3 regions of the Acidovorax sp. GW821-FHT10E04 genome follow, and region 2 is predicted to be linked to each of the others. Evidence: predicted binding sites of a transcription regulator. Region 2 holds the regulator's gene; each other region holds the start of a gene.
The links. Region 2 encodes NrdR, which represses ribonucleotide reductase genes. Its sites were predicted from a motif close to CACNANATNTNGTG; they were not measured.
Positions count from the first base shown of each region.

Region 1: AC07OC_RS17845 (ribonucleoside-diphosphate reductase subunit alpha) is a predicted target of NrdR. The motif match lies at 2,108-2,121, and genes of this name have one in related genera.
Region 3: AC07OC_RS12310 (ribonucleoside triphosphate reductase) is a predicted target of NrdR. The motif match lies at 3,680-3,693, and genes of this name have one in related genera.

Region 1 covers NZ_JBWKMT010000005.1:345,349-352,557, reverse strand. The annotation lists gene AC07OC_RS17860 (sigma-54-dependent transcriptional regulator) at 1-1,230, shown strand, start outside; gene ampD (1,6-anhydro-N-acetylmuramyl-L-alanine amidase AmpD) at 1,214-1,846, shown strand; gene AC07OC_RS17850 (hypothetical protein) at 1,868-2,041, opposite strand; gene AC07OC_RS17845 (ribonucleoside-diphosphate reductase subunit alpha) at 2,216-5,158, shown strand; gene AC07OC_RS17840 (ribonucleotide-diphosphate reductase subunit beta) at 5,293-6,489, shown strand; gene AC07OC_RS17835 (histone) at 6,673-7,209, shown strand, end outside.
Region 2 covers NZ_JBWKMT010000001.1:44,562-51,770, reverse strand. The annotation lists gene AC07OC_RS00235 (lytic transglycosylase domain-containing protein) at 1-484, shown strand, start outside; ZMP/ZTP riboswitch at 581-736, shown strand; gene glyA (serine hydroxymethyltransferase) at 772-2,016, shown strand; gene nrdR (transcriptional regulator NrdR) at 2,038-2,487, shown strand; gene AC07OC_RS00220 (DMT family transporter) at 2,681-3,583, shown strand; gene AC07OC_RS00215 (bifunctional metallophosphatase/5'-nucleotidase) at 3,594-5,420, opposite strand; gene aroC (chorismate synthase) at 5,531-6,628, opposite strand; gene AC07OC_RS00205 (sensor domain-containing protein) at 6,851-7,209, shown strand, end outside.
Region 3 covers NZ_JBWKMT010000003.1:634,319-641,527, reverse strand. The annotation lists gene ipdC (indolepyruvate/phenylpyruvate decarboxylase) at 1-484, opposite strand, end outside; gene AC07OC_RS12320 (anaerobic ribonucleoside-triphosphate reductase activating protein) at 651-1,298, opposite strand; gene nrdD (anaerobic ribonucleoside-triphosphate reductase) at 1,333-1,533, opposite strand; gene AC07OC_RS12310 (ribonucleoside triphosphate reductase) at 1,629-3,647, opposite strand; gene AC07OC_RS12305 (hemerythrin domain-containing protein) at 3,943-4,371, opposite strand; gene AC07OC_RS12300 (nitric-oxide reductase large subunit) at 4,443-6,728, opposite strand; gene norR (nitric oxide reductase transcriptional regulator NorR) at 6,967-7,209, shown strand, end outside.

The DNA of each region.
Region 1 (7,209 bases), on a different contig from region 2:
CGCTCCGGCGCGTTCGACTACATGACCAAGCCGGTGGACCTCAAGCAGTTCCGGTCGGTTGTCGCCTCCGCGGTGCAGGGCACGGGTGGTGTCCCCGCGCCCCGGGCCGCGCGCAGCGGTGGAGTGCAAGGCCGGCCGGCGCCGGCCGGCGCGGATCCCCTGGCGGCGGGCACCGCCCTGGACCGGCTGGTGGGCACCTCCGAGGCGATCCGCAACGTCAAGCAGCGGGTGGCCAAGGTCGCGCGCGGCATGGCGCCCGTGCTGATTCACGGTGAATCAGGCACGGGCAAGGAACTGGTGGCGCAGGCCCTGCATGCCAGCAGCCAGCGCGCGGATGGCCCGCTGGTGGCCGTGAACTGTGGTGCCATTCCCGAGAACCTGCTCGAGGCGGAGTTCTTCGGCGCCCGCAAGGGCTCCTACACCGGCGCCGCCCAGGATCGCGACGGCTACTTTCAGGCAGCCCGTGGCGGCACGCTGTTTCTCGACGAGATCGGCGACCTGCCCCTGGCCATGCAGTCCAAATTGCTGCGTGCGATCCAGGAGCGCAGCGTGCGGCCCCTGGGCTCGACGCAGGAGGAGACGGTGGATGTGCGCATCGTCAGCGCCACGCACCGCGACCTGGCCGCCGATGTGCAATCGGGCCGCTTCCGGCAGGATCTGTACTACCGGCTCAACGTGATCGAGATCCTGATCCCCCCTTTGCGCGAGCGGCGCGAGGACCTGCCGGTGCTGTGCGCCGCGCTGCTCTCGCGCATCGCGCAGGAATCGGGCATGCCGGTCCCCCCGCTGACCGACAGCGCGCTCCACGCCATCGCCGCGCACCCGCTGACCGGCAACGTCCGGGAACTTGAAAACCTGCTGCACCGGGCCGTGGCGCTCAGCGATGGGGAAGAGCTGCATGTGGACGGGCCCTCGGGGGGGACCGCCGAGTCCCCGAGGACACGGGCGGCGCCAGCGCCCGCGATGCCGTCCCCCGCCGACCCGCAGAGCACCTACCCGGCCGCGCCGCCGCCCGGCGCGGGCAGCCTGGTGACGCTGCCCAGCGATCTTCAGGCATGGCTTGACCAGCAGGAGCGCGACATCCTGATCCGCGCCCTGCGCGAGGCGGGCTTCAACCGGACCGCCACCGCCGCCCGGCTGGGCATCAGCCTGCGCCAGATACGCTACAGGATCGCCCGGCTGAACATCGCCGTGCCCAACGACCAGGACCCGCATGACGACGTGGGCTGAGGAGGCAGCGCCGGCGGACCCACCGCCGTGGGACGGCGGATGGCACCGCGCGGCCACGAGGCTCCCATCCCCCAACCATGGCACGCGCCCGGCACCGGCCAGGTCCGCCATCGACCTGATCGTGGTGCATTCCATCAGCCTGCCGCCGGGCGAGTACGGGGGGGGTGCAGTACAACAGCTGTTCACCAACACCCTGGACTGGGATGCCCATCCCTACTACCAGAGCATCCGCGGACTGGCGGTGTCGTCGCATTTCTTCATCGAGCGCACCGGTGCGCTCTGGCAGTTCGTGGATTGCGATCTGCGGGCCTGGCACGCAGGCCAGTCGGCCTACCGCGGGCGCAGCCAGTGCAATGACGACTCGATCGGCATCGAGCTGGAGGGCCTGGAGGGCCTGGCGTTCGAACCCGCCCAGTACCGGACGCTGGCCACTCTCTGCCAGGACATCGCGCGGCGCTATCCCATCGCGCACATTGCGGGACATGAGCACATAGCGCCCGGGCGCAAGCAGGATCCCGGCCCCGGCTTCGACTGGGTGAAGGTACAAAAGGCGTTGCGCTGGCCTCCGCACCGTTTTCCCGCGGCGACCCGGCCCGCCATCCTGGCCGCCAGCTGAACGCGCTGTCGCAGCGCCGCGTCACAGCAACTTTTTCTTTGTGCAACCGCACAAAGCCGCATCGCCAAGCTCCACGCGGCCTCGCGAAGAAAAACCGCCCGAATCGCCCGCCGCGGCGCGGATTCGCTGCTGCTTTTTCGGTGGGACAAGGGATTCCAGCGGGGTCATCGCAAGAACTCGCAGCATTGAAAACATGCTGTTTCCCTTTTCCCAGGGGTTTGGGGCGGTACACTACCGGTAGTGTCTTGAATGCACCTGACACACCATATATAGTGTGCGGCAGACAGAAGTCCGGCCCATCACTCACACCTTGCGGCGGCTTCACGCCCCGCGCCACACATCCCAGACAGCCCACAGAAGAGGACACCCATGCAAGCTGCTTTGACTACGCCTTCCACCACCCACGCCAACCCAGCGCAAGCTCCGGCTTCGCAGCCCGCGCCAACGTCGGCGGCCAACTCGCTGGCGCACTACCAGATCATCCGCCGCAACGGGGCGGTGGTGCCGTTTGAGCCGCAAAAGATCGCGGTGGCGATGATGAAGGCCTTCCTGGCGGTGCATGGCACACAAGGCGCCGCGTCCGCCAGCGTGCGCGAAGTCGTGGACACCCTGACCCAGAATGTCACCCGCGCCCTGGTGCGGTCGCGCCCCGGAGGCGGCACCTTTCATATTGAAGATGTGCAGGACCAGGTGGAACTCGGACTGATGCGTGGCGGCCACCATGAGATTGCCCGCGCCTACGTGCTGTACCGCGAGCGCCGCACCCAGGAGCGTGCACGCCAGGTCGAGCAGCAGGCTCCGTCCGCCCCCGCTCCGCTGCTCCACGTGCTGGACGGCGGAGAACGCGTTGCCCTCGACCTCCACCGGCTGCAGGCATTGATCGAGTCGGCCTGCGTGAATCTTGGCGCGGACGTCAGCGCAGACCCCATCGTTGCCGAAACCATGCGCAACCTGTACGACGGCGTTCCCATGGACGAGGTCTACAAGGCCTCCATCCTGGCGGCCCGCACGCTCATCGAAAAAGACCCCGACTACACCTACGCCACCGCCCGCCTGCTGCTGCACACGATCGTGCGCGAAGTCCTGGGCCGCGAGGTGACCCAGAGCGCGATGGGACAAGCCTATATCGACTACTTCCCCGAATTCATCAAGAAGGGCGTGGAAAACGAGCTGCTGGACGAGCGCCTGCTGCAATATGACCTGCAGCGCCTGGGCGCCGCCCTGCAGGCGGACCGCGACCTGAAGTTCGACTACCTCGGACTGCAGACCCTGTACGACCGTTACTTCCTGCACGTCAAAAAGACGCGCATCGAGTTGCCCCAGGCTTTCTTCATGCGCGTGGCCATGGGCCTGGCCCTCAACGAAGTCGACCGCGAAGCCCGCGCCATCGAGTTCTATGAAGTGCTCTCGTCGTTCGACTTCATGTCCAGCACGCCCACGCTGTTCAACAGCGGCACGCTGCGCTCGCAGCTGTCTTCGTGCTACCTGACCACGGTGCCCGACGACCTGGACGGCATCTACGAGTCGATCAAGGAAAACGCACTGCTGTCCAAGTTCGCGGGCGGCCTGGGCAACGACTGGACCCGGGTGCGCGCGCTGGGCAGCCACATCAAGGGCACCAACGGCGAATCGCAAGGCGTGGTGCCTTTCCTCAAGGTCGTCAACGACACGGCCGTGGCCGTGAACCAGGGCGGCAAGCGCAAGGGCGCTGTCTGCACCTACCTGGAATCCTGGCACCTCGACATCGAAGAATTCCTGGAGCTGCGCAAGAACACGGGCGACGACCGCCGCCGCACGCACGACATGAACACGGCGAACTGGATTCCCGACCTGTTCATGCGCCGCGTGATGGAAAAGGGCACCTGGACCCTGTTCTCCCCTTCCAACGTGCCCGACCTGCACGACCTCTTCGGCGCCGACTTCGAGAAAGCCTACGTGGCCTACGAGGAAAAGGCCGCGCGCGGCGAGATCAAGCCTTCCAAGACGGTGCAGGCCACCGACATGTGGCGCAAGATGCTGACCATGCTGTTCGAGACCGGCCACCCCTGGATCACGTTCAAGGACGCCTGCAACGTGCGCTCGCCCCAGCAGCACGCCGGCGTGGTGCACTCGTCCAACCTGTGCACCGAGATCACGCTGAACACCAGCGACACCGAGACCGCCGTGTGCAACCTCGGCTCGGTCAACCTGCTGCAGCATCTGAAGGACGGCCAGATCGACCATGACAAGCTCAAGAGGACCATCAAGGTCGCCATGCGCATGCTCGACAACGTGATCGACATCAACTACTACGCCGTCAAGAAGGCGCGCGACTCCAACCTGCGCCATCGCCCGGTGGGCCTGGGGGTGATGGCGTTCCAGGACAGCCTGTATGAGCTGCGCATTCCCTACGCGTCGCAAGAGGCCGTGGAGTTCGCCGACAAGTCGATGGAAGCCATCTGCTACTACGCCTACTGGGCCTCCACCGAACTGGCACGGGAACGCGGCCAGTACTCCAGCTACAAGGGCTCGCTGTGGGACCGCGGCATCCTCCCGTTCGACACGCTGGACATGCTGTCGGATGCCCGGGGCGGGTATGTGGAAGTGGACCGCTCTTCCACCCTGGACTGGGACGCCCTGCGCAAGAAGATCGCACAGGACGGCATGCGCAACTCGAATTGCGTGGCCATCGCGCCCACCGCGACCATCTCCAACATCATCGGCGTGGATGCATCGATCGAGCCCTCGTTCGGCAACCTGTCCGTGAAGTCCAACCTGTCGGGCGAATTCACCGTCATCAACGGCGGCCTGGTGCGCGACCTCAAGCGCCTGGGACTGTGGGATGACGTGATGATCATGGATCTCAAGCATTTCAAGGGCTCCCTGCACCCCATCGATCGCGTGCCGCCAGACATCAAGGCGCTGTATTCGACCGCCTTCGAGGTGGAGCCCCACTGGCTGGTGGAGGCCGCATCGCGCCGCCAGAAATGGATCGACCAGGCGCAGAGCCTGAACATCTACATGGCTGGCGCATCGGGCAAGAAGCTTGACGACACCTACAAGCTGGCCTGGGTGCGCGGTCTGAAGACCACCTACTACCTGCGCACGCAGAGCGCCACGCACGTCGAGATGAGCACCGTGAACACGCGCCAGCTCAACGCGGTTTCGTCCGGCAACGACGGCGGTGCGCCACAGGCCTCCGCGTCCCCGCAGGCCAAGCCCAGCGCGCTGGAAGCCGCCGCGGCAGCGGCCGCCGCGCAGGCCGCCGCGCTGCCCGCCACGGACATCAAGTTCTGCGCAATCGACGATCCAACCTGCGAAGCCTGCCAATAAGGACTTCGCGCGCAACGCCTCGACACATCCGAGGCGTTGCGCATGTGCTGTGAAGCAACAAATCGTTGCCACACAACGCTTCAGTGCTTTTCTTTTCGCAGCACTGCTTTCATAATCCGAACACTGGAAAATCTATGTTGACCTGGGACGAAGAAGTCAAGCCCTCATCGCAAAATCAACTGGACGGCGGTCTGCAAAACAACCGCCCGGCGGGGCAACCGCCTCTGTCTTTTCAGTCCCCCTCGCTGCAACCCGTTGCTGCGGCCGCAACGGCCGCGGCCGGCCCGCAAGTGGCGGAGTCCACTGCAGTGCATCGGCGCGTCAATGCCGCCGACAAGCGCATCATCAACGGCCAGACCGACGTCAACCAGCTGGTCCCGTTCAAGTACAAGTGGGCGTGGGAAAAGTACCTCGCCACCTGCGCCAACCACTGGATGCCGCAGGAAGTGAACATGACGCGCGACATCGCGTTGTGGAAGGACCCGAACGGCCTGACCGATGACGAGCGCCGCATCATCAAGCGCAATCTCGGCTTCTTCGTGACCGCCGACTCGCTGGCCGCCAACAACATCGTGCTGGGCACCTACCGCCACATCACGGCGCCCGAGTGCCGCCAGTTCCTGCTGCGCCAGGCCTTTGAAGAAGCCATCCACACGCACGCCTACCAGTACATCGTGGAGTCGCTCGGACTGGACGAGTCCGAGATCTTCAACGCCTACAACGAAGTCCAGTCGATCCGTGACAAGGACCAGTTCCTGATCCCTTTCATCGAAGCGATCATGGACCCCAACTTCCACACCGGCACCCCCGAAAACGACCAGACGCTGCTCAAGTCGCTGATCGTTTTCGCCTGCCTGATGGAAGGCCTGTTCTTCTATGTCGGCTTCACGCAGATCCTGGCACTGGGCCGGCAAAACAAGATGACCGGCGCTGCCGAGCAATACCAGTACATCCTGCGCGACGAGTCGATGCACTGCAACTTCGGCATCGACCTGATCAACCAGCTCAAGCTCGAGAACCCGCACCTCTGGACCGCCGAATTCAAGGCCGAGATCAAGGCGCTGTTCCTCAAGGCGGTCGAGCTGGAATACCGCTACGCCGAAGACACCATGCCCCGCGGCGTGCTGGGCATGAACGCGTCCATGTTCAAGGGCTACCTGCGCTACATCGCCAATCGCCGTGCCACGCAGATCGGACTGGAAACGCTGTTCCCCAACGAAGAGAACCCGTTCCCGTGGATGAGCGAGATGATTGACCTCAAGAAGGAACGCAACTTCTTCGAGACCCGGGTTATTGAATACCAGTCCGGTGGTGCGCTGTCCTGGGACTAGCGCCTTTCGCATCACACCACCATGGATTTTTACACCACGCCCCACACAGACAGCGCCGCAGAGCGTTGCCGTGCGGGGCGTTCCCGTGTTCATGGCGATGGGGGTTTTCTCCATCGCCATGGATCGCTTCGTGTCCACTGCAGACACGAAGTGCTCTTTGCAAATTGACCCAAGGAGAACATGATGGCAACTGCGAAAAAAACGGCCGCCAAGAAGGCAGCCCCAGCGAAAAAGGCCGCATCGGCAAAGCCCGTAGCGGCAAAGAAGGCTGCACCGGCCAAGAAGGCCGCTCCCGCCAAGAAGGCAGTAGCAGCGAAGAAGGCTGCACCTGCCAAGAAGGCAGCAGCGCCAGCCAAGAAGGCCGCGCCCGCCAAGAAGGCAGTAGCAGCGAAGAAGGCTGCGCCCGCCAAGAAGGCAGCAGCACCAGCCAAGAAGGCCGCTCCCGCCAAGAAGGCAGTAGCAGCGAAGAAGGCTGCACCTGCCAAGAAGGCAGCAGCACCAGCCAAGAAGGCCGCTCCCGCCAAGAAGGCAGTAGCAGCAAAGAAGGCTGCGCCTGCCAAGAAGGCAGCAGCACCAGCCAAGAAGGCCGCTCCCGCCAAGAAGGCAGCAGCAGCAAAGAAGGCTGCACCCGCCAAGGCCGCCCCCGCGAAGAAAGCTGCACCGGCCAAGAAGGCCCCCAAGGCGCCTGCCCCTGCGGCCGCTCCTGCAGCACAGACTACC
Region 2 (7,209 bases):
TGAAATTGGCGCGAAGTCCAAGATCGATCCCACGCTGATCCTGGCCATCATGGCCATCGAGTCGAGCTTCAACCCGTTTGCGCAAAGCGCGGTGGGCGCCCAGGGGCTGATGCAGGTGATGACCAACGTGCATACCGACAAGTACCAGAACTTCGGGGGGCACTTTGCGGCCTTCGATCCCGTGAGCAACCTGCGCGTGGGCGTGAAGGTCCTGCAGGAATGCATTTCGCGCGCGGGTTCCGTGGAGGGCGGGCTGCGCTTTTACGTGGGCGCCGGCAACCTGGCCGACGACGGCGGCTATGCCGCCAAGGTGATGGCCGAGCATTTCCGCCTGCGCCAGGTGGCCGGCGGCCGCTCCATGCCCACCGCGCCACCGCCCACGCTGTCCACCCAGGCACCCGCCCAGATCATCCCGGTGTCTGCGCCGCCCGCGACGCCAGCGGCGGTGGCGGCCGACAAGGTGGCCCTGCTGACGGGGCTCTGAGCCGATCCTGTGCCGCCGGCCGGGGCACCATGCCCCCGGGGCGCACGGCACTTCGCGCGATGCGACACAGGTTGCGCATGCCACGTCAGCTACACTAGCGGGGTACGCGACTGGCGATAGGCGCGGCATCCCGCACACAGGGTGCTGCCGCTGACGTGGAAACCAGCAAGGGCTTGCCCCTTGTGAACCACTGGGAAGCGTGCCGCACGGGGTTCATCCTTCTGCGTTCCGCCGTTCGCCTGGGCAGCCCTTGTTTCAAGGGACACAAGTTCATAGGACTGCCAATCATGTACGACCGCAATATTCTTGTCGAACAAACCGACCCCGAACTCTTTGCCGCCATCCAGGCTGAAAATGCCCGGCAAGAGCACCACATCGAGCTGATCGCCAGCGAGAACTACGCATCCCCCGCGGTGATGTGGGCGCAGGGCACGCAGCTGACCAACAAGTACGCCGAAGGCTACCCTGGCAAGCGCTACTACGGTGGCTGCGAGCACGTGGACGTGGCCGAGCAGCTGGCCATCGACCGCGTCAAGCAGATCTTCGGTGCCGAGGCCGCCAACGTGCAGCCCCACTGCGGCGCATCCGCCAACGAGGCCGTGTTCCTCGCGTTCCTCAAGCCCGGCGACACCATCATGGGCATGAGCCTGGCCGAAGGCGGCCACCTCACGCACGGCATGCCGCTGAACATGTCGGGCAAGTGGTTCAACGTGGTCTCCTACGGCCTTGATGCCAACGAAGCTCTGGACTACGACGCCATGGAGAAGAAGGCGCACGAAACCCGCCCCAAGCTCATCATCGCCGGTGCCTCGGCCTACAGCCTGCACATCGACTTCGCACGCTTTGCCAAGGTGGCCAAGGACGTGGGCGCGATCTTCATGGTGGACATGGCCCACTACGCCGGCCTGATCGCCGCGGGTGTGTACCCCAACCCGGTGCCGCATGCCGACGTGGTCACCAGCACCACGCACAAGAGCCTGCGCGGCCCCCGTGGCGGCATCATCCTGATGAAGGCCGAGCACGAGAAGGCCATCAACAGCGCCATCTTCCCCGGCCTGCAAGGCGGCCCGCTGATGCACGTGATCGCTGCCAAGGCCGTGGCCTTCAAGGAAGCGCTGCAGCCCGAGTTCAAGGCCTACCAGGAGCAGGTGGCCAAGAACGCCAAGGTGGTGGCCGAGACACTGACCGCGCGCGGCCTGCGCATCGTCTCCGGCGGCACGCAAAGCCACGTGATGCTGGTGGACCTGCGTGCCAAGGGCATCACGGGCAAGGAAGCCGAGGCTGTGCTGGGCGCCGCCCACATGACCATCAACAAGAACGCGATCCCCAACGACCCTGAAAAGCCGATGGTGACCAGCGGCGTGCGCATTGGCACCCCCGCCATGACCACGCGCGGCTTCAAGGAAGAAGAAGCGCGCATCACCGCCAACCTGATCGCCGATGTGCTGGACAACCCGCGCGACGAGGCCAACATCGCCGCCGTGCGCGCCAAGGTCAATGCGCTGACGGCCCGCTTCCCGGTCTACCGTTAACTTCACCGGTCAGCAGCCGCCATGAAGTGCCCCTTCTGCAGCAACCTGGAAACGCAAGTCGTCGAAACGCGGGTGTCTGAAGATGGGGTGTTCATCCGCCGCCGCCGCCAGTGCGGCGCGTGCGACAAGCGCTTCACCACCTACGAACGGCCGGAAGTGAGCTTCCCGGCCATCGTGAAGAAGGATGGCCGGCGCATCGAGTACGAACGCGCCAAGCTGCTCGCTTCCTTCAATCTGGCGCTGCGCAAGCGCCCGGTCAGCACGGACCAGATCGACAGCGCCATCGAGCGCATCGAGGAAAAGCTGCTCAACCTCGGCCAGCGCGAAGTGATCTCCAGCCGCATCGGCGAGCTGGTCATGCGCGAGCTCAAGAAGCTCGACAAGGTGGCCTACATCCGCTTTGCCAGCGTGTACCGCAGTTTCGAGGACATCGACGACTTCCGCGCGATGGTGGACGAAGTGCGCAAATAACCGCCGCGGCGCCCACGGCCCGTTTGTTGCCGGGCTGGGCTGCCCACGCACCCGCCTCCAGCCAGGCCCAGCGGCCACCTTGGCGATACGCTATCAAAAATATAGCTTTCGGCGCTTGAAGTAAAAGCGCCAGAGGCTATTTTCATGGGCAAAACACCCCCCTGGTGCACAGAAACACCGCGGCTGCCCGACAATGCCTGCGGTGAAAACCCGCCACTTCCTGCAGCTGGTGCTGCTGTCGGCCCTCTGGGGCGCTTCGTTTCTCTTCATCCGCATCGCAAGCCCGCTGCTGGGGCCCAACGTGATGGCCGCCCTGCGCATCGGACTGGGCACACTGACCCTGGTCGCCATCATGCGGGCGGCCGGCGAGCCCTGGCCGTGGCGCCACTGGCGCGAGCTGTTCGGGCTGGGCACGCTCACCGTGGCGGTGCCGTTCCTGCTGTATGCCTGGGCCGCCTTGCACCTGCCGGCGGGCTACAGCTCATTGCTCAACACGATGGCCGTTCCCTTCAGCGTGCTCGCGGCCGCGTGGATGAAGGAGGACACGCTGAGCCAGCGCAAGTGGCTGGGCTGCCTGTGTGGCTTCGCGGGCGTGGCCCTGATCGTGCAGCTCGGCCCGGTGGAGCCCACGCCGTCCCTGCTGGTCGCGGCACTGGCCTGCATCATCGCGTCGGCCTGCTACGGGGTCTCCACCACCTGGATGAAGCGGGCCACCACGCGCATGTCGCCCCTGTCGATCGCCGCGGGCATCCACGCCGCCGCGCTGGTGCTGCTGCTGCCGGGCGCCGCATGGAGCCTGCCCGAAGCCCGCTTCACCCCCGGGGCCGTGGCGGCGGTGGCGGTCATGGGCATCGCCACCTCGGGCCTGGCCTACTGGCTCAACCTGCGCGTGCTCGCCCAGGTATCCCCGGTGGCGGCGATGAGTTCCGCGTTCATGATCCCGCTGTTCGGGGTGGCCTGGGGGCATGTGTTCCTGGGCGAGGCCCTGGGCCCCGGCATGCTCTGGGGCGGCGCGCTCGTGCTGGTGGCCACCGGCCTGGTCACGGGCTTCAACCCGCTGCGCTGGCTGGCGGCACTGCGCCCGGGCAAGGAATAGCCGCCGCCGCTCAACGCACGGCGCGCGCGACGGACGTGATGCGGTTGGTAGCAGGCACGGCCACCGGACTCTGCGTGCGGAAGTAGGCCTCCAGCGCGTCCAGGTCCAGCCCGCCCACCAGGCGGTCGCGCCCTTCGGTCAGCACGGTGAAGTTGTCTCCGCCGCTGTCGAGGTAGCTGCTCATCACCACGCGCACCGGCATGTCGTCGCGCAGCGCAGCACCCTGCAGCACCATCTGGCTGACGCGCTCGCCCGCCGGCCGGGACAGGTCGAACTGGTAGGCAAAGCCCGATGAGACCGACAGCACGCGGGGCCGCTGCACGGTGTTGCTGCCGCTGGCGAACTGCTGCTCCAGCACCGCCCTGATCTGCGCGCCCGTGAAGGTCTTCACGACCAGCTGGTTGCCAAAGGGCTGCACGGCAAACAGCTGCCCGTAGCGCACCAGGCCCTGCGCATCCGGCACCAGGTCGGCACGCAGCCCCCCCGGGTTCATGAAGGACAGCTGCGCCCCGCCCTGCTCCGGCGCGCGCGTGGCGTGGAGCTGCGCATCGGCGACCAGGTTGCCCAGGGCGCTCTCCAGCGAGGGCGTCAGCACGCGGCGCAGGGCCGACACGGCCTGCCCCACCGGGCGCTGCGCCAGCGGTATGGCCGCCGCGCGGTAGGTGTCGACGATCTTTTGCACCGCCGGATCGGCCGGGAAGGAAGGCACGGCCGAGGTCATGGGCACGTGTCCCTGGCTGCCGGTGAAGGCCTCTCCCTGCACGATGACGTTGCGCGCCGTCTTGCGCACCACGCGGCGCGTGCGGGTGTCCACACGCAGCTGGATGTCGGTGAGCAGCGTCCCATACTGGCCTGCACTGGTCAGCAGGAAGGGCCTGGCGGGATTCACACGGGCGTAGTCGCACACGTAGGCCTGGTGCGTGTGGCCGGAGACCACCACGTCCACCGCGGGGTCCAGGCGCTCCAGGATGGGGACGATGTCGCCGGAGAGGCCCGCGCAGCTGGTCTCCTGCACGCCGGCCGTGGTGTTGCCGCCTTCATGGATGACGACCGCGATCACGTCGGCGCCCTGCGCCTTGAGCTGGGGAATCAGGGCATTGGCGGTGGCCGCCTCGTCCTCGAAGCGCAGCCCGGCCACGCCCGAGGGGCTCACCATGGTGGGCGTGGCCTGGAGCGTGAGCCCGATGACGCCCAGCGTCACCGTGGTGCCACCCTGCGTGAAGCGCTTGAGCCCCGTCGCGGGCAGCAGTGTCCGCCCGTCCTCGACGCGCACCGTGTTCGCGGCCAGGAAGCCAAAGCGGGCGCCCTTGAATGGCTGGCTGATCTGGCAGGGCTGGCGCGCCGTGAACTTCTCGCAACCTCCCTGCTGCAGGCGCAGCAGCTCGCGCCAGCCGCGGTCGAACTCATGGTTGCCCACCGCGTTGAAGTCGATCTGCATCTCGTTGACGGCCTCGATGGTGGGCTCGTCCAGGAATAGCGAGGACACCAGCGGCGACGCACCGACCATGTCGCCGGCGGACACGACCGCGTGGTGCGGCCCCCGCGCCTTGAGGGCTGCGATGGCGCTCGCGAAGTACGCCATCCCGCCCGCAGGCACCGCCACCGGCCCTGCGGGGCTTGGGACGGCATGCGCCATGCGAGGCGGCTCCATGTTGCCATGCAGGTCGTTGAAGCCGATGAGCGTGATGTCGATGTGCGCGGGTGCAGGCTCGCCGGCCCATCGCGTGGCCGTGCCGCAGCCCGCCAGGAGACCCCCGAGGACGCCCGCCGCCGCGAGCACCGCGCCGCTGCGCGCCCATCCTGAACCACGGAATGCCTGTGCCAACAACCTGCGCATGGAGAGTGCCTTGTCCAGTCCAGTAAAAAGGGCGCGCATCCCTGCACGCCCCGCAAACCACGGCGGCGAAGCGCCCGGGCCGGGCCCGGTGCGCTCTGCCATGCCGATTCCTACAGAAACGATGCCTGGATGGGCGGCACCGGCGGCACCACATCGCCACACTGCGCGCGGTGGCGCAGGGCATGGTCCATGACGACCAGCGCCAGCAGCGCCTCGGCGATGGGCGCAGCGCGGATGCCCACGCAGGGGTCGTGGCGGCCCTTGGTGACGACCTCGGTGCTCTTGCCGTGCACATCGATCGATTCGCGCGGGCTGATGATGGAGCTGGTGGGCTTGATCGCGATGCTCACCTCCAGGTCCTGCCCGGTGCTGATGCCGCCCAGCACGCCGCCCGCGTTGTTCGTGCGAAAGCCCTGGGGCGTCATCGAATCGCCATGCATCGTGCCCCTGTGGGCCACGCTGGCAAAGCCCGCGCCGATCTCCACGCCCTTCACCGCGTTCAGGCCCATCATGGCGTGGGCGATGTCGGCATCGAGCTTGTCGTACAGCGGCTCGCCCAGCCCCACGGGCACGCCGGTGGCCTGCACGCGGATGCGGGCACCGCAAGAATCACCGGCCTTGCGCAGGGCGTCCATGTAATCCTCGTACTGCTGCACGTCGGCCACGGGGGCGAAGAAGGGATTGCTGCGCACGTGGTCCCAGCTCTCGAACGGGATGGACAGGTCGCCCAGCTGTGTCATGCAGGCGCGGAACTGCACGCCGTACCGCTGCGCAAGCCACTTCTTGGCCACGGCGCCAGCGGCCACCGTGGGCGCCGTCAGGCGGGCGGAAGACCGGCCTCCGCCGCGCGGGTCGCGGATGCCGTACTTGTGCCAGTAGGTGTAGTCGGCATGGCCGGGGCGAAAGCTCTCGGCGATGTTGCTGTAGTCCTTGCTGCGTTGGTCGGTGTTGCGGATCAGCAGCGCAATCGGCGTGCCGGTGGTCTTGCCTTCGTACACGCCCGACAGGATCTCCACCGCATCGGGCTCGTTGCGCTGGGTGACGTGGCGGCTGGTGCCGGGGCGGCGCCGGTCCAGGTCGGCCTGGATGTCGGCCTCGGCGAGCGCCATGCCGGGCGGACAGCCGTCGATCACGCAGCCAATGGCCGGGCCGTGGGATTCACCAAAGTTGGTGACTGCGAATAGGGATCCGAAAGTATTGCCGCTCATGGCGCGGGATTATCCCAGAGCGGCCGCACGGCCGCGCCTTGCCCCCGGGGTGATGGCCCGTGCCGTGCGCCAGGAGCCCGAAGGCGGGCCCTCCGTGCGGTGCGGATACCACGCGCCACCAACCTGCTTGGCATCGCGGGATGCGCTTGCTAGCATGGGTGGACGATCTTTGGGACAACCATGCCCGTTTCAGCTCCGCACCTTCCAGGCTCCCCCTCCCCTTTGGACCGCCCACCGACAGGCCTCCTGGCAGACGCCCCGCTGCGCAGGGCCCTGGATGCCAGCGACAACGCCATCGTGATGAGCAACAGCGCCAGGCTCGTCGTGTACATCAACGAGGGCTTCACCCGCCTGTTCGGCTTCAGGCCCCAGGAGGTGCTCGGGCGGCACCTGAGCGATGTGCTGCTGGGCCCGCACTCCGACCCGGGGCTGCTCGCCGACATCCGCAGCGGCATGCACACCGAGGGCAGTTTCCACACCGAGACCCTGCTGTACAGCCGGGCCGGCGCGCCGCGCTGGGTGTCGATGATGATCAATGCATCGGACGAGGCCTCGGGCGGGCCGGGCGGCAGCATCACCGT
Region 3 (7,209 bases), on a different contig from region 2:
TGAGCACGGGCTGCGAGTATTCGCGGCAGCTGCGCAGCACGCGGGCAAGGTCGGCTGGCGCGGTGGCGGGGTCGGACAGGCGCACCTGGTCGCAGGTGATCTCGCGGAAGATGCGCCACTGCGAATCGACATGGCGCACCTGGTGGTGCAGCACCAGGCCGGAGTGCGCCTCGACCTCGCCGGGGCAGCCGGCCAGCACCACCAGCGGCGAGCGCTCGGCATAGGCCCCCGCCACCGCATTGACCACGTTGAGCGCACCCGCGCCGTAAGTGACGGCCACCACGCCCAGCCCGCAGTGCATGCGCGCGGCGGCATCGGCGGCAAAACCCAGCGAGGGTTCGTGGCTGAGCGTGACCAGCGGCAGGATGCCGCTTTCCTCGATCTGCGCGAACAAGGGCAGGATGAAATCACCGGGGATGCCGAAGATCTCGCGCGCGCCGTGGTGCTTGAGCGCGTGCAGCAGCTGGAGGCCGAGGGGGTTCATGGAGGATTTCCTGACAAGGTGGTGCCGTTGTGCGGCGGTGGCGCGAATGATCCGCGCGGGCCGCGCAAAGCACTTCTGACGCGCATCAAGGCGTGTGCAACAGCGGCCGTATTTGCATGCTTATTTCATGCAGGCCCTTGCAACGCAGGAAATCTGCGCCCGGCACTCACACCCGGCGCAAGGTGAATCCGGAAAACAGCGCGGCCAGTTGCTGCTGGTGCGCGGGCGCCAGCGCCCAGGCCGGGGCGCCGAGCACGCGGCATTCCTGCAGCGCCCAATGCCGCACCCCGCGCGCGGCCAGGGCCTGGGCCAGTTCCAGCAATTCGCCCACACCAAACAGGCCCGCGTGCCAGGTGGTGCGGCATTCGTGGTCGATGCCATGGGCCAGCATGGCATCGAGCGCGGCCCAGGCGCGCGCGCCGCTGCCGGGGGTGGCGGTGATGGCGTCGTAGCGCTGCGGCAGGGCCTTGATGTCCAGCCCCACCCAATTGAGGCGCGGCAGCAGCGCCGCCAGCCGTCCGGGGTACATGCCGCCGGTGTGCAAGGCGGTCTGCAGGCGCAGTGCGCGCACGGCATCCACCGCAGCGGGCAGCGCGGCTTGCAGCGTCGGCTCACCGCCCGAAAACACCACGCCGTCGAGCAGGCCCCGGCGGCTGTGCAGGAACTGCAGCGCCTGGTCCCACGGCAACGCCGGGGGCGCGGCGGCGTCGAGCAGCCCGGGGTTGTGGCAGTAGCCGCAGCGCCAGGGGCAACCCTGGCAATAGAAAACGGCCGCGAGGCGACCGGGGAAGTCGATGGTGGTGAGCGGCGTCATGCCGCCCAGCCGCAGCGCGGACGCTGGCGGCGCCTCAGCAGGCGTTGCTTCCACCACGCGCCTGCTCTGAAAAGAAACGGCGCTCGGCGTGCTCGCCCTGCTTGCCCGTGTTGAAGCTGGCCACGGGGCGGTGGTAGCCCATGACGCGGGTCCAGACCTCGCAGGGCTGGCGCTCGCCGTCGGTGAGCTGCACGGCGGCCAGGGCGGCCTGTTCGGGGGTAGAGAAATGGCTCATGTGATCTCCTTCATGGTTAAAAAATGCTTCTTTATTGATAGCTGCCAGCGCTTTATTGATAAGCGCTACAGGCCAATTTGGTTTGAAATTCGAGGTCAGGCCGCCAGCCGCCGCCGCTTGGCGTCCAGCCGCTCTTCGTCGCAGCGCGGGCAGAACGGGTGCTCGCCCGCCAGGTAGCCGTGCGTGGGGCAGATCGAGAACGTGGGCGTGACGGTGATGTAGGGCAGGCGAAAGCGCGTGAGCGCGCGCCGCACCAGATCGCGGCAGGCCGCGCCGCTGGACAAGCGCTCGCCCATGTACAGGTGCAGCACGGTGCCGCCGGTGTATTTGGATTGCAGCGCCTCCTGCCGCATCAAGGCCTCGAACGGGTCGTCGGTGAAGCCCACGGGCAGCTGCGAGGAGTTGGTGTAGTAAGGCTGCTCGGACGTGCCCGCCTGCAGGATGGCGGGCCAGCGCTTTTTGTCTTCCTTGGCGAAGCGGTAGGTGGTGCCTTCGGCGGGCGTGGCCTCCAGGTTGTAGAGGTGGCCGGTTTCTTCCTGGAAGGCGGTCATGCGCTCGCGCACGTGGTCGAGCAGGCGCACGGCAAACGCGTGGCCCCATTCGCTGGTGATGTCGTGCCGGTCCGCCGTGAAGTTGCGCACCATCTCGTTGATGCCGTTCACGCCCAGCGTGGAAAAGTGGTTGCGCAAGGTGCCCAGGTAGCGCTTGGTGTAGGGGAACAGGCCCTGGTCCATCAGGCGCTGGATGAGCTTGCGTTTGGTCTCCAGGCTTTGTTTGCCCAGTTCCAGCAGGCGGTCGAGCGCGGCGAACAGGCCCGCCTCATCGCCCGCATGCTGGTAGCCCAGGCGCGCGCAGTTGATGGTGACCACGCCCAGGCTGCCCGTCTGCTCGGCGCTGCCGAACAGGCCGTTGCCGCGCTTGAGCAGTTCACGCAAATCGAGTTGCAGGCGGCAGCACATGGAGCGCACCATGTTGGGCTCCAGCTCGGAGTTGATGAAGTTCTGGAAGTACGGCAGACCGTACTTGGCCGTCATCTCGAACAGCAGCTGCGCGTTCTCGCTCTCCCACGGAAAATCCTTGGTGATGTTGTACGTGGGGATGGGGAAGGTGAACACCCGGCCCTTGGCATCGCCCGTGGTCATCACGTCGATGTAGGCGCGGTTGATGAGGTCCATCTCGGCTTGCAGCTCGCCGTAGCTGAACGGCATTTCCACGCCAGCGATCACGGGCACCTGCTCGCGCAGGTCCTCGGGGCAGGTCCAGTCGAAGGTGAGGTTGGTGAACGGCGTTTGCGTGCCCCAGCGCGAGGGCACGTTGAGGTTGTAGACCAGCTCCTGGATGCACTGGCGCACGGCGGCGTAGTCCATGGCATCAATGCGCACAAAGGGCGCCATGTAGGTGTCGAACGACGAGAACGCCTGCGCGCCCGCCCACTCGTTTTGCAGCGTGCCCAGGAAGTTCACGATCTGCCCCACGGCCGAACTCATGTGCTTGGGCGGCCCCGCCTCCACCTTGCCCGGCACGCCGTTGAGCCCCTCGTGCAGCAGCGTGCGCAGCGACCAGCCCGCGCAGTAGCCGCTGAGCATGTCGAGGTCGTGGATGTGCAGGTCGCCGCTCCTGTGCGCCTCGCCGATCTCAGGCGTGTAGACGTGCGACAGCCAGTAGTTGGCCGTGACCTTGCCCGCCACGTTCAGGATCAGCCCGCCCAGCGAGTAACCCTGGTTGGCGTTGGCGTTCACGCGCCAGTCGGCGCGCGTGAGGTATTCGTTGATGGAGCTTTCCACATCGACCAGCGTCTGCCGGTCGGCGCGGAGCTGGGCGTGCTGCTCGCGGTAGACGATGTAGGCGCGCGCGGTCGCCAGGTGGTTGGCGGCGATCAGCGTCTGCTCGGCCACGTCCTGGATCTGCTCGATGGTGGGTGCCTCGCCATGGAAGCGGTGGATCAGCACCTTGGTGACCTGGGCGGTGAGCAACGCCGCTTCGTCGGCGCCGTATTCACCCGAGGCCTGGCCCGCGCTGGCCAGCGCGGCGCGGATGCGTTCGGCGTCAAAAGGAACGCGCTGGCCGCTGCGCAAAACGACTTCGCGGGGCAAGGTGGAAAGGGTGGACGCCATGGGTTCGACCAATCTGTGGAACGGGTTAAAAACACTACCTATGGTGTCCACGATACCCACCAGCCACTATAGGTAGTTTGACCCAACACAATCGAGGCGGTAAGCAGGGGTAAAAAAAATGCCGGCACAAAGGCCGGCGAAAGGAAGGTGCCGTCAGGCCCTACCGATGGATGGGGGTGCGTGTGATGGCACGCTGGAGCACAAGAGGTGTGCGTGGAAAAGGTGGGTGTTTTTGTTGGGGGCTAGGGGCTGCTGGGGCTCCACCGCTGCGGCCGGGCTGCGCTCGCGTGGGCGCTCAATGGCAGGCGGCGGTTTCTTCCTCCTCGATGCGGGGATAGAAGTCATGGTCTTCGCGCTGCATGCGCTCGAACACCCGGCGCAGCACCACGTTGGCCTCGTCCCGAAAGCCCTGCGCATCGCGGCGCACGGCCTCGGCCGTGTTCCAGCGGCGCGCAAAGGCGTCGTAGGCACTGGCAATCGAGGCCATCTCGCTCTGGTACTGGCGGCCCAGGCGCGCCAGTTCGGCGTTGCCACCGCGCTGCAGTGCGGGGTACAGCACCTGGTCTTCCACGGCCAGATGCAGCTTGATGGTGCCGCTCATCGCCACGATGCCCTGCGCGATGGCCGTGGCGTTGGCCTGCACGCCCGCGTGGGCCAGGGCGCGCAAGGTGGCGATGCTGCGCAGGATGTCGGTGTGCTGGTGCTTGAATTTGTCGAGGTTCATGGTCAGTCCTTGTGGGCAAACGGTGTGTGAGCGCGGTGGCCGCTTGTGGCAGCCGCCGCGCACGGTGCATTTCAGCGACGGGCCTGCGCCAGGTAGGCCCCCGTGGAAGCGGCCGGGGCCCGCGAACCGAACACACCGCTCACCACCTGCCAGGCCATGGCCAGCGCGCCGACGATGAAGACCACGTCGCCGAAGGTGCGCACCCAGCGCAGCGTCTGGATGAAGGGCTGCTGCATGAAGGCCTCGCCCCGGGCGTACCACAGGCCTTCGCTCACGCTCGCGTGGAACTGGAACAGGGCGATGGGGAACAGGCTGGTGGCGATCATCAGCACCAGGCCGGCGTTGAGCCACCAGAAGCCCGTCTTCATGAGCCGCTCGCTGAACACCAGCTGCGGCCGGATGTAGCGCAGCACCAGCAGCGTGAAGCCCAGCGCCAGGAAGCCATACACCCCGAACAGCGCGGCGTGGGCATGCACCGGCGTGGTGTTCAGGCCCTGCACGTAGTACAGCGAGATGGGCGGGTTGATCATGAAGCCGAAGACACCGGCGCCCAGCATGTTCCAGAAGGCCACGGCCACGAAGCACATCAGCGGCCAGCGCAGGCGGGCCATCCAGGGCGTGCGGTGCTGCAGGCGCCAGTGTTCCCAGGCCTCGTGGCCCAGCACGACCAGCGGCACCACTTCGAGCGCGCTGAAGGCCGCGCCCACCGCCATCACCGGGGTGGTGGTGCCTGCAAAGTAGAGGTGGTGGAAGGTGCCGGGCACGCCGCCCAGCATGAACAGCGAGGCCGAGGCCAGGCTGGCCGTGGTGGCCATGCGCACCGACACCAGCCCCAGCGTCGAGAAGATGAAGGCGAGCGCCGTGGTGGCGAAGACTTCGAAGAAGCCCTCAACCCACAGGTGCACCACCCACCAGCGCCAGTACTCCATCACCGACAGGTGGGTGCGTTCGCCGTAGAAGAAGCCCGCGCCGTAGAACAGGCCGATGGCCACCACCGACGCCGTCAGCAGCGCCAGCAGGTTCTTGTCGCCGCCGGGTGTGCGCAGCGCCGGCACGATGCCGCGCAGCATGAGCACCAGCCAGAAGGCGATGCCGGTGAACTTGCCGATCTGCCACAGGCGGCCCAGGTCCACGTATTCATAGCCCTGGTGGCCCAGCCAGAAGTTCCACTCGGGCGGCATGATCTGCGCGATAGCCAGGTAGTTGCCCGTGAACGAGCCGACCACCACCACGACCAGCGCCCAGAACAGGATGTCCACGCCCAGCTTCTGGTAAGCCGGGTCCTTGCCCCCATTGATGAGCGGCGCGAGGAACAGGCCCGCGGCCAGGAAGCCCGTGGCGATCCAGAACAGCGCGCTCTGGATGTGCCAGGTGCGCACCAGCGAATACGGGAACCACTGCGACACGTTGATGCCGTAGAACTGCTGGCCTTCCACCGTGTAGTGGGCCGTAAAGCCGCCCAGCAGCACCTGGAAGCTGAACAGCGCGACGATGAGGAACAAATACTTGCCCAGGGCGCGCTGCGAGGGCGTGAGCGGCACGCGCGAGAGCGGGTCATGCTGGGGTGGCGTGGGCTCCACCTCGTCGTGCTTGCGCAGGAAGGACCAGCCCCACACGAGGAAGCCCACGCCCGCCATCATCACGACCACGCTCATCACCGACCAGACCATGTTCTCGGCCGTGGGCTTGTTGCCGATCAGCGGCTCGTGGGGCCAGTTGTTGGTGTACGTCGCCGTGGTGCCGGGGCGCTCGGTGGCGGCGGCCCAGGCCGTCCAGAAGAAGAAACCCGTCATCTGCGCGCGCCGCTCGGCGCTGGGCAGGGTGTTCTCCTTCATGGCGAAGTGCTCGCGGGTCTTGTGCAGCGCAGGCACGTCGCTGAAAAGCTGGTCGTAGTACAGCGCGGTCATCGCGATCGCGTCGGCCCGCGTGGACGACACCGTGGCCACGCCCGTCTCGGGGCTGTAGGTGTTGGTGCGGTACTCGGTCTTCATGCGGTCGCGCAGCACGGCCTGGGCGGCGGCGTCGATGTCTGCAAACGGCTTGCCATGGGCGCGCTCGGACGCCACTTCCAGCCAGTTGAGCAGCTCGCGGTGCAGCCAGTCGGCCGTCCAGTCGGGTGCCTGGTAGGCGCCGTGGCCCCAGATGGAACCCAGCTGCATGCCGCCCACCGACTGCCAGGCGGTCTGGCCGTCGAGGATGCTGTCGTGGGTGAAAAGCACTTCACCCCCGGCCGTGGCGATCCTGGCGGGAATGGGCGGCGCGGTGCGGTAGACCTCGGCGCCGTAGTAGCCCAGCAGGCTGAAGGTGACGATGAGCACGCCGATCAGCGTGAACCAGAGCTTGCGGTAGTTACCCATGGCGGGCCTCCTGCTTCAACAGAACAACAACGAAGGGGCGGCGCCAGCGTGCGCTGGCGGCGTGGGGTCGGGGTCTTGTGGTCATGGCTTTTCGGAACGAGTGAATCGGTGTCACTGTCCACATCGCAAGCGCCGGGCCAGGGCTGCAGGCCCATCAAATCAACCACTTGCAGCGGTCATGGTCTTTTTGACCATCCATGGATAGGGTTTAATTCACCCATCAAAGGTAAATATCACCATGGACCATAGCCCCCTGCTCGCCGACCTGGCCACCGATCTGCCCCAGGCCGTGCGCCTGCAGCGGCTGGCGGACCACCTGCGCACGCGCTTTCACTGCGGGGCCGTGGCCCTGCTGCAGCTGGAGGAAGACCACCTGCGCCCCGTGGCCGTGGAGGGCCTGGTGCGCGAGGCGCTGGGCCGGCGCTTCGTGGTCAGCCAGCACCCCCGGCTCGCCGCCATCCTGGCGCGGCGCGAGGTGACC